One region of the Nonomuraea bangladeshensis genome, then DNA from elsewhere that is predicted to be linked to it. Evidence: riboswitches for the same ligand, from Rfam matches in the RefSeq annotation. Region 1 holds a riboswitch; the other holds the start of a gene.
What was found. A riboswitch is a leader RNA that binds a small molecule or an ion and turns the genes downstream of it on or off. The one in region 1 is predicted to bind S-adenosylmethionine.
Positions count from the first base shown of each region.

Region 2: another riboswitch for S-adenosylmethionine. It lies ahead of ABD292_RS31215 (aminotransferase class V-fold PLP-dependent enzyme); the one in region 1 lies ahead of ABD292_RS32360 (GNAT family N-acetyltransferase).

Region 1 covers NZ_BAAAMV010000009.1:620,499-625,972, forward strand. The annotation lists gene ABD292_RS32345 (CU044_5270 family protein) at 1-97, shown strand, start outside; gene ABD292_RS32350 (anthrone oxygenase family protein) at 108-575, opposite strand; gene ABD292_RS32355 (TetR/AcrR family transcriptional regulator) at 658-1,317, shown strand; SAM riboswitch class I at 1,354-1,459, shown strand; gene ABD292_RS32360 (GNAT family N-acetyltransferase) at 1,453-2,109, shown strand; gene ABD292_RS32365 (GlxA family transcriptional regulator) at 2,039-3,049, opposite strand; gene ABD292_RS32370 (cupin domain-containing protein) at 3,102-3,497, shown strand; gene ABD292_RS32375 (VOC family protein) at 3,494-3,832, opposite strand; gene ABD292_RS32380 (hypothetical protein) at 3,895-4,320, opposite strand; gene ABD292_RS32385 (hypothetical protein) at 4,350-4,634, opposite strand; gene ABD292_RS32390 (AfsR/SARP family transcriptional regulator) at 4,695-5,474, opposite strand, start outside.
Region 2 covers NZ_BAAAMV010000009.1:407,453-412,926, reverse strand. The annotation lists gene ABD292_RS31225 (NADH-quinone oxidoreductase subunit D) at 1-997, opposite strand, end outside; gene ABD292_RS31220 (DoxX family protein) at 1,136-1,843, shown strand; gene ABD292_RS31215 (aminotransferase class V-fold PLP-dependent enzyme) at 1,867-3,159, opposite strand; SAM riboswitch class IV at 3,203-3,318, opposite strand; gene ABD292_RS31210 (TerC family protein) at 3,433-4,200, shown strand; gene ABD292_RS31205 (cytochrome P450) at 4,200-5,396, shown strand; gene ABD292_RS31200 (SAM-dependent methyltransferase) at 5,403-5,474, opposite strand, start outside.

The DNA of each region.
Region 1 (5,474 bases):
GCGCGCCACCATCCTGCTGACCGCCGAAGGAGGTGCGGCGATCAGCAACTCGTACATCTCCGTCACCACCGGGTGGACGGACGAGTTCCCGCGCTGAAGGCCGCTCTTCAGGGGCGGTCGAAGGTCTGGACGGTGATCAGGGAGGCGAACGCCGCGAGCGCGAACGCGGTCCGTACGAGGTGCAGGTTCAGCCACCGACGGCGGCTCTCCTCCCAGTCGGCGGGCAGGAGGTCGGGGTCCCAGGCGTCCGCCAGCCGGTTGAGCGGCTCCAGGCCCGCCAGGGTGAGGGCCACGGTGAGGATCACCAGGATCAGGGCGGCGGCGGTGAGGCCGAAGGCGAACCATCCGCGGGGCCACGACAGGGCGGCCGCGACGATCAGCGCCGCGATGCCGGCCAGCAGCAGCGGCGGCATGGCGCGGCCGTAGTCGACGTTGAGCGCCTGCCAGTACCGGACGTAGGCAGGTCCCGGCAGGCGGGCCACGGACGGGGCGAGGAGGACGAAGACGACGCCGCCCGCGTACAGGCCGATCAGCAGCAGCGCGACCATCCTGGCCGCGGTCAGCACCAAGGACATCGCATCTCCGGGAGTTGGGTATAGACAGACGCTTTCATTGGAAGGGCTTCTAGTCAATATGGTTCTGGGAGTATGGCTGGCGATGACTGAGCGGAAGAAGCGCCGTCCCTACTCCAGCGCTCTGCGACAGGAGCAGGCCGAGGCCACGCGGCAGAGGATCGCGGGCGCGGCGCGGGAACTCATGATCAGGAAGGGCTACGCGGACACGACCATGGCCGAGGTCGCCCGCGAGGCGGGGGTGGCGCTCCAGACGCTGTACACGTCCTCCCCCGGCGGCAAGCCCGCCCTGGCCAAGCTCGTCTACGACATCACGCTGGCCGGCGACGCCCGGCCCCTGCCGCAGAGCGACCGCCCCGAGGTCCAGGCGATCATCGACGAACCCGACCCCGCACGCAAGCTGGCCCGGTACGCCGCCATGGCCACCGGGATCCTCCGGCGCATCCAGCCCGTGCACCGCGTCCTGCGCGCGGCCGCCGCCGCTTCCCCGTCCGACGCGGGGCTCCAGGAGGTCCTGGCCGACATCGAACGTGAGCGGCTGAAGGGCAGCCACGGGCCGGCCCACCATCTGCACGCGCTCGGGGCCCTGCGGCCGGGCCTCACTCCTGCCAGGGCGGCCGAGCAGATCTACGTCCTCACCTCGACGGAGAACTTCGAGAAGCTGACCGAGGTCTGCGGGTGGAGCGAGGCCGAGTACGAGGAATGGCTGGCCGGGATCCTCGCGGCCACCCTCCTCCAGGCTTGACGCTGCCGGCGGTCGTTGGGAAGGATCGGTCTTCGACGATCATCCAGAGGATCTGAGGGGCCTGGCCCTGTGACGGTCCGGCAACCTGCCCAGCTCGGGCAAGGTGCCAACGCCAGGAACGATGAGGAAGGTCTGATGAGCGTTCAGCTCGACGTTCCCGTGCTCGCCGGTTCCCTGGTACGGCTGGAGCCGTTGACTATGGAACACGCGGCCGACCTGGCGGAGGCCGCCGAGGAGGACAGGGCGTCCTACGGGTTCACGCTGGTTCCCCGAGGGTCCGGGATGCGGGGGTATGTCGCGGCGCAGTTGGCCAGGGACGGGCTGACGCCGTTCGCCCAGATCCGCGTAGGTGACGGGAAAGCCGTGGGGTGCACCGCGTTCTGGGACCCGCGGCCGTGGCCGGACCGGCCGGACTCCCTACGGGCGATCGAGATCGGCTTCACCTGGCTCGCGGCGTCGGCGCAGGGCACCGGGATCAACGCCGAGGCGAAGCTGCTGCTGCTGGCGTACGCGTTCGAGAGCATCGGCGTCGCGCGGGTCGATCTGAAGACCGACGCCCGCAACCACCGGTGCCGACGTGCGCTGGAGCAGCTCGGCATCGGCTTCGAGGGGGTCCTTCGCAACTGGTCGATGTCGTGGGCGCCCGGCGAGGAGGGGATGCTGCGGGACTCGGCGATGTTCGCGGTGGTCTCGTCCGACTGGCCGGCCGTCCGGCGGACGCTCATGACCCGGCTGGCCTCGGCGTCGGCGCCTGGCCCGGGCCGAAGCGGTGGCGGTACTGCAGGGGGGTGAGGCCGATCCTGCGGCGCATCAGCGCGCGAAGGTTCGCGGCCGTGCCCAGGCCGGTGTGCCGGGCGACCGTCTCGAAGCGGGACTCGCCGCGTTCGATCAGCCGGCAGGCCAGGGCGAGGCGTTCCCCGGTCAGCCAGGCCAGCGGGGTGGTGCCCAGTTGCGCCTGGAAGCGGCGGTGCAGGGTGGCCGCGCTGACCGAGGCGCGGGCCGCGAGGTCGGACACCGTGAGCGGGGCGTCCAGGTGCTCCTGGGCCCAGGCGAGTACGGGCGCCAGGGACTCGTCAGGCACCTCGGGCACCGGCCGCTCCACGAACTGCCGCTGCCCGCCGTCGCGGTGGGCGGCGAAGACCAGCCGCCGGCTCACCGAGTTGGCGACCTCCGCGCCGTGGTCGCGGCGGACGATGTGCAGGCCGAGGTCGAGCGCGGCCGCGCTGCCCGCGGCGGTGAGGATGTCGCCGTCGTCCACGAACAGCACGTCCGTCTCAAGGCGGACGGAAGGGAAGCGGGCGCGGAAGGAGTCCGCCCACTGCCAGTGCGCGGTGGCCCGGCGCCCGTCGAGCACCCCGGCCTCGGCCAGGGTGAAGGCGCCGCTGCAGAAGCCGACCAGGCGGGCGCCACGCGCGTGCGCCCGGCGGACGGCGTCGAGCACGGCGGTTCTTCTGGGCACCTCGACATCGGGACGGTTCGGGACGATCAGGGTGTCCGCCGCGTCGGCCGCCTCCAGGCCGGCGACGCCCGTGAGGGTGAAGAACCCGTCCCGCATCAGGGTGCGCGGCTCGGGGGAGCACAGGCGGAAGTCGTACAGGTCGCGGCCGAGCTCGGGCCGACGGAGGCCGAAGACCTCGGTCGCGCAGCCCAGCTCGAAGGGGTTGGAGTTCTCGTCCACGATCACGACGACCCGGTGCGCGTCCGAGGCGGTGTGCGAGGATTCTTGCGGCATGTGCTATTCCTAGCACTCACGCCGGGCGGGTCCGGTGGGTCAGGATGCACTCGTGAACCTCGAACCCATCGCACTCAGCCAGGCCCTGGCCTCCTTCGACGCCCTGTGGAGCCCTCGGATCGTCACGCGGGTCAACGACTACGACGTACGCGTCGCGAAGGTCGAGGGCGAGCACGTCTGGCACGTCCACAACGACACCGACGAGTTCTTCCTGGTGCTCGACGGGGAGCTGGACATCGCGCTGCGCGAGCCCGGCGGGGAGCGTACGGTCCGGCTGCCCACGGGCTCGGTGTTCACCGTCCCGCGCGGCACGGAGCACCGGCCGTCCGCGCCCGCCGGGGCGGCGATCCTCATGTTCGAGCCCACCGGGACGTCGTCGGTCGGCGACCGCCACGCCGAGATCCCCGATCACGTCGACGCGACGACGGGTCGCCCGCTCGGTTTCTAGGGGAGCTGTGCGAGCGACATGCTGTTGCCGTCGGGGTCGAGGATCTCGACGTGGCGCACCCCGTTGGGGTAGGTCTCCACCGGTTCGTGCTCGATGCCGTGCGCGGCCAGGCGGGCCAGGATGTCATCGAGGTCGGTCACGCCGAACGTGATCATGGCGCCTCCGACGCGGGCGGCCCGGACGGGCCGGTCGTCGATGACGAGCCAGGCGTTCTCGCCGGTCTGCCACAGGTGTTCCTCGCCGATGATCTCGTCCGCCGGCCGGCCGAAGAAGGCTTCGTACCACTTCAGGGAGATTGTCCGGTCACGTACGCACACCACGCTGTGCAGGTCCACGGGATCGCTCCTCCTCATGAGTTCGGTCGTCTCATGAGGAAGACCACGCCCGGGCCCGGGAGTCATCGGAGGGAGTCGATGAACGCCTCGGCCTCCGCCTGGCTCATGTCCTCGGTGGTTCGTACGAGAAAGACGGCCTCCTTCCGGCTCCCGGCCGCGATCAGCGCACGAACCTGAGCGGAGAGGTCACCCTGGTCGAAGACCGGGAACCCCGGCAGGACCCCGCCGTCCCGCAGCACGTTCGCGACCTCCACGGCCGTGCGGCGGGACACCTGGGACTCCTTGCGGACCAGCTTCACGGCGTCGCGGAACCTGCCCGCCTCAATGAGGTCGTGGGCGCGCACCTGCACGCCGACAGGGGTGATGTGGTCCAGGCCGATGTAGATCTGCGCCACCTTGCGCCGCGCCGCCCACCTACTGATCCCCGTCCCGACGATCATCAGTAACAGGATGAGGAGCAGCGACTCCTCCGTGTCCAAGCCGAACATGCGGGGAGCGTAGCGAGAGGTACCGACATTCAGAAGGACAGGCTGCAGCTCACCTTCGTGCCGGTGCTGAACCACGTGACCGGCACGTAGTAGACGTAGAAGTGGTGGGTCCGGGTGCCGTGGCCTCCCTTGCTGATGGTCGAGGTGTACTGGTACTCCCACTCGTACGTCCCGTTGCCCTGGCTCTCGGGGACGCACCGGGGCGGCGGGATGGCAGCGGGCGGGATCGGGTTCGCGGCGGCGGGGCTGGCGGGCGCGACCAGGGCGAGGCCGGCGGCGGCCAGCGTCGGGACCAGCAGAGCGATCTTTTTCATGTGGTCAAGGCTCGCGGACCGAGGGTGCCGGGACCAGGACACGGGCAGGGCATTGACCGGTCATCGGAGTGCGGCGCGGGAGCGGGCGATCTGGTCGCGGGTGCGGGCGGACCAGAGGTGCTCGTTGAGCGGGTCGAGCCGGTCGAGGCAGGCGGTGAAGTGGGCCAGCGCCACCCGTTCGTCGCCGCGCCACCGGCTGATCTCGCCCAACGTGTACGAGATCAGCGCCTGCCCCCGCGTGTCCCCCGCGTTCACGAACATCCGCGCGCACCGGGCGAGCATGCCGATGGCGGTGTCGTGGCGGCCCAGCGCGGCCTCGGCCTGGGCCAGCCGGTGCAGCGACAGCCGTTCGCCGGTCTCCCATCGCAGCTCGCGGCAGAGGTCCAGGCTGGCCCGGTAGTGGCCGATCGCCTCCTCGACGCGGCCCGTCTCGTAGCAGGCGATCCCGAGGGCGCGCAGGAAACGGGCCCGATGGAGGGAGCTGTGGCCGTCGAGGTGGGCGAGGGCCAGGCGGCAGGTCGCTCCGACGGCGTCGTGCCGGCGCAGGTAGAACTGGATGCCGGCGATCTCGGTCCACGCGCTCAGCAGGCCGTGCGCGTCGCCCAGCTCCTGGAACCGTTCGGCGGCCAGCGTGGCGGCGGTGAGCGCGGAGCCCAGGTCGTGTTCCAGGGTGGCGGCGACCCCGAGCAGCGCGTACGCCGCCGCGTGCCGGTCCCCCGCCCGCGAGCTGCGGCCGAGCAGGTGGCGGAACTCGTCCGCGACCGTGCCGGCGCGCCGGCGATCGACCTCGGCGTCGGCGCTCACCAGCCGCAGGCGCGTCTCGGTGACGGTGTCCCCCGC
Region 2 (5,474 bases), 210 kb from region 1:
CTTTGGAGACCAGGTAGTAGCCGTTGATGCCGAGCGGGTTCTCGGTCCACGCGTACGTGTGCCCCTCCGGCACCTTCAGCACCTTCGGCAGCCGCTGGTTGATTGGCCCGGGCGGCAGCGAGCGCAGCCGTTCGACGCACATGTCGGCCAGGTCGAGCGAGACCTTGACCTGCTCGAACAGGACCTCGAAGCGGGCCTGGCAGTCGCCGGCGTCGCGGGTGACGACCTTGACGGGCAGCTCGGGGTAGGCGAGGTAGGGGTCGTCGCGGCGCAGGTCGAGGTCGACGCCGGAGGCACGGGCGATGGGGCCGCTGACGCCGTACTGCATGACCTGCTCGCGGGTCAGCACGCCGACGCCCTTGGTGCGGGCGACGAAGATGTCGTTGTGCAGGATGAGGTCCTCGATGACCGGCACCCGGCGGCGGGTCTCGGCGACGGCCTCCGACACCCGGTCCAGCCAGCCCAGCGGCAGGTCCTCCTTGAGGCCGCCGACCCGGTTGAACATGTAGTGCATGCGTCCGCCGGAGATCTCCTCCATGACGGCCTGGATGCGCTCGCGCTCGTTGAAGGAGTAGAAGATCGGCGTCATCGCGCCCAGCTCCAGCGGGTAGGAGCCGAGGAACATGAGGTGGCTCAGCACCCGGTTGAGCTCGGCCAGCAGGGTGCGCGCCCACACGGCCCGCACCGGCGGCTCCATGCCGAGGAGGCGTTCGGCGGCGAGCACCACGCCCAGCTCGTTGGCGAACCCGGCCAGCCAGTCGTGCCGGTTGGCCAGCATGATGATCTGGCGGTAGTCGCGGACCTCGAACAGCTTCTCCGCGCCCCGGTGCATGTAGCCGATGATCGGCTCGGCGGTGGCGATGCGCTCGCCGTCGAGCGTGAGCCGGAGGCGGAGGACGCCGTGCGTCGAGGGGTGCTGGGGGCCGATGTTGAGGATCATGTCCTCGGTGGCCAGCTCCTTCGCGCCCGCGCCCATCCCGACCACACGTTCCGTCATACGGCCATGCTCCCACCGTCCATGGAGGTGAGCCAGCGCGGGGCACGGTCGTTGGTCAAGGATCGGTACGGATTCGCCGCACCTGCGGGGACTTGGGGTGGTCGTGGGGAGAAGACGGGAGACGGGGGGAGAAGCACCATGAAGAGAGTTGTGTTCGATGTGGCGGCCCTGATCGCCCGGGTGGTCACCGGTGTGATCTTCGTGGCGCACGGCTTGCAGAAGTGGCAGGGCGGTCTCGGCGCGACGACGCAGATGTTCGGCGGGATGGGGATCCCGCTGCCCGGCGCGGCCGCCGGCTTCGCCACCGTGGTCGAGACCGTCGGCGGCGTCTTCCTCATTCTCGGGCTGCTGGTGCGGCCGGTGGCGTTGCTGCTGCTGATCGACATGATCGGCGCGATCGTCTTCGTGCACGGGAACAGGGGCGTCCTGGTGGGCGAGGGCGGATGGGAGCTGGCGGGCGCGCTCGGCGCGCTGTGCCTGCTGTTCCTGGCGCTCGGCGGCGGCCGGATCGGGCTGGACGGGCTGTTCGGCGCGATCTTCCGGCGCCGCGCGCGGCAGCGGGTCGCCGAGGACGAGCTGATCGAGCACCGGCGCGGCCCGGCCATGGGTCCGGGCCCGTCCAACGTCAACGTCAGACCCGGCGGCGCGGAGGGCGCCTACCAGCCGGGCGCCGGGGGGCCGATGACGCCCGCGGAGCCGGGGATGCCCGCCGAGCGGCCGGAGCCCCCCCGGCAGCCGGCCGCGCCGCGCACCCACGCGGGCGGCCTCGACGACGCGGACATGCGCGACATCGACGCCCTGGTCTCCGAGGACCAGCCGGAGCACCGCAAGCCGCCGAACCGCTGACCGGGCGCCCGGGTCGCCCGCGGTCAGCGGGAGACGATGGCGCGCAGAGCCTCGATGAGCCGGTCCACGTGCTCCTGCGTGGTCCCGATGCCGATGGAGGCCCGTACGGCCGAGGCCGTGCCGTCCTCGCACCCGCCGTCGGCCGTGCCCAGCAGGTGCCGGACGAACGGGTGCGCGCAGAACTTGCCGTCGCGCACCCCGATGCCGTACTCGCCGGACAGCGCCTCGGCCACCTCCCGCGCCGTGTGCCCGTCCACGGTGAACGACACGATGCCCACGCGCGGGTGGTCGTCACCCCACAGGGCCAGCTCGCGTACGCCCTCGATGGTGGCGAGCCCGGCCCGCAGCCGCGCGAGCAGCCGCTCCTCCTCGCGCACCAGCGCGGTCCAGCCGGTGGCGCTGAGCGCGTCGCAGGCCGCGGCGAGCGCGATCGCGCCGAGCACGTTGGGGGTGCCCGCCTCGTGGCGCGGCTCGGGGTCCTCGTGCCACTCGGCCTCCTCGCCCACCGCGCGCACCGCGCCGCCGCCCTTCAGGTACGGCTCCCCGCCCGCCAGCCAGTCCCCGCGTCCCACCAGCGCCCCCGCGCCGAACGGCGCGTACAGCTTGTGCCCGGAGAAGGCCACGTAGTCGAGGTCCAGGGCGGTCAGGTTGAGCCGCCGGTGCGGCACGAGCTGCGCGGCGTCCACCAGGATGCGCGCCCCGTGGCGGTGCGCGATGTGCGCCAGCGCGGCGATCGGCCACAGCTCGCCGGTGACGTTGGAGGCGGCGGTGACGACGAGCAGCTTGGGCCCGTCGATGGCGGCCAGCGCCTCGTCGGCGGCCCGTACGGCCTCGCCGGGGAAGGCGGGCGGGGCCAGCCGGACGGCCTCGCCCCAGGGCAGGAGCGAGGCGTGGTGCTCGGTGTCGAAGACCACGACGGTGGTGCCGGCGGGCAGGCAGCGGGACAGCAGGTTGGTGGCGTCGGTGGTGTTGCGGGTGAAGATCACGGCGTCGGAGGGGCGGGCGCCGACGAACGCCCGTACGGTGTGGCGGGCCTGCTCGTACCTGGCGGTGGTGAGCTGGGAGGCGTAGCCGGCGCCGCGGTGGACGCTGGAGTAGGCCGGGAGCGCGGCGGCGACGGCGGCGCTGACCGGCTCGAGACAGGGCGCGCTGGCGGCGTAGTCGAGGTTGGCGTACCGGACGAGGCGGCCGCCCTTGACCGGCACCTCCAGGTCGGCCCCGACCACGGCGGGGATGGGCCGGGCGCTCTCCGGCGCGGCGGCGGCGGGGGCCTCGGCGGGGGCGGCGGCGTCGTTGAAGATCGTCAGCGTGGGCACAGCACTGCTCCTCGGGTCATCGGACCCCAGGAAACGGCCTCGGAGCCCGCGCTTGCCCGCCACACCTCGTGACGGACCAGGTCTTCACCCGGGGCACCCCGCCGCGGACGCGAGGGTTGCCGGCCAGCTAGCCGGGGCTTGTCGCTGGCACTCATGACCTACGCCCGCACTATAACCGACACCCCGCGGCCGGACGCAAGCCCGTGAACTTATGCGGCGGGTAATGCGTTGTGCCCGAAAAGTTCTCGGCCCGCGTGTCACGGAGGTATGCAGATGTTGGACTGGGTCGCCGATCCCCAAATCTGGATCGGCTTCTTCACCCTCGTCACCCTGGAGATCGTCCTGGGGATCGACAACATCATCTTCATCTCCATCCTGGCCGGGAAGCTGCCGCCCGAGCAGCGCGACAGGGCCCGGGTGCTCGGTCTGGCCGCGGCCCTGGTCAGCCGGCTGCTCCTGCTGCTCGGCCTGTCGTGGGTGGTGCAGCTCACCGAGCCGCTGTTCACGGTGCTCGGGCACGAGATCTCGGGGCGCGACCTCATCCTGCTGCTGGGAGGGCTCTTCCTGCTCGGCAAGAGCGTCACCGAGATCGGTCACACCATGGACGGCCCGGCGGGCAAGGACGGCAAGAACGCCGCCGCCGTCTCGTTCACGTCGGTGATCGTGCAGATCATGGTCCTGGACGTGGTCTTCTCGCTGGACTCGGTCATCACCGCGGTCGGCATGGTGGACGAGCTCGGCGTGATGATCGCGGCGGTCGTGGTGGCGGTGCTGGTGATGTTGTTCGCCTCGGGGCCGATCAGCCGTTTCGTGGACCAGCACCCGAGCGTCAAGATGCTGGCGCTGGCGTTCCTGGTGCTGATCGGCGTGGTGCTCGTGGCCGAGGGGCTGGACCAGCACATCCCGAAGGGCTACATCTACTTCGCGATGGCGTTCTCGGTGGTCGTGGAGCTGCTGAACATCCGGGTGCGCAGCAAGAACGCCAGGCAGCGGCAGGTGGAGGCTGCCGAGCAGGAGGGGGAGCCTCCTAAGATGCAATAGTGCGCTTTGACCCCTGGAATCCGGATTTCGTAGCCCACCCGTACCCGGTCTACGACGAGCTGCGGCGCGAGCGGCCCGTCTGCTACTACGAGCCCACGAACCAGTGGCTCGTCTCCCGCCACGCGGACGTCAACGCCCTGCTCAGGGACCGCCGCCTGGGCCGGTCGTACCTGCACGTGGCCACGCACGAGGAGTTCGGCAGGCAGCAGGAGCCGGAGTTCCAGGAGCCGTTCTGGCGGGTGATCAGGGCGGGCATGCTGGACGTCGAGCCGCCGGTGCACACGAGGCTGCGCCGGCTGGTGTCGAAGGCGTTCACGCCGCGCATGGTCGAGTCCCTGCGCCCGCGCGTGCGGGCCATCGCGGGCGGCCTCGCGGACGCGTTCGTGGCGAAGGGCGGGGGCGACCTGCTCGCCGAGGTCGCCGAGCCGCTGCCGGTCACGGTGATCGCGGAGATGCTCGGCATCCCCGAGGCCGACCGCCACCTGCTGCGCCCCTGGTCGGCCGACATCTGCGGCATGTACGAGCTCAACCCGGCCGTCGAGGCGCAGCACACCGCCGTCCGCGCGGCCACGGAGTTCGCCGCCTACCTCAGGGACCTGGCCCGCGCCCGCCGCGCCGCCCCCGGCGACGACCTGATCAGCGCGCTCGCCCAGATCCCCGAGCTGACCGAGGACGAGCTGATCGGCACCTGCGTGCTGCTGCTCAACGCCGGCCACGAGGCCACCGTGAACGTCACCGGCAACGGCTGGTGGTCGCTGTTCAGGAACCCGGAGGAGCTGGCCCGGCTGCGCGCCGACCGCTCGCTGCTGCCCACCGCCGTCGAGGAGCTGCTGCGCTGGGACACGCCGCTGCAGATGTTCGAGCGGTGGGTGCTGGAGGACATCGAGGTCCACGGGGTGGAGATCCCGCGCGGGGCCGAGGTGGCGCTGCTGTTCGGCTCGGCCAACCGGGACCCGGCCGTGTTCGAGGACCCGGACCGGCTGGACGTGGGCCGGGCCGACAACCCGCACATCTCCTTCGGCGCCGGCATCCACTTCTGCCTGGGGGCGCCGCTGGCCCGCATCGAGCTGATCGAGTCGTTCGGGGCGCTGCTGGACCGTACGGCGAGCCTGGAGCTGCGCGAGGAGCCCTCGTGGAAGCCCGGCTACGTCATCCGCGGCCTGGAGGCACTCCACCTCACCGCCACCCCCGCCTGAGCGCCGTCAGCGGCGCTGGTCGAGCCAGCCGAAGCCGCCGAGCCCGGACGGGTCGATGAGCTCGCCCTCCTCCGACGC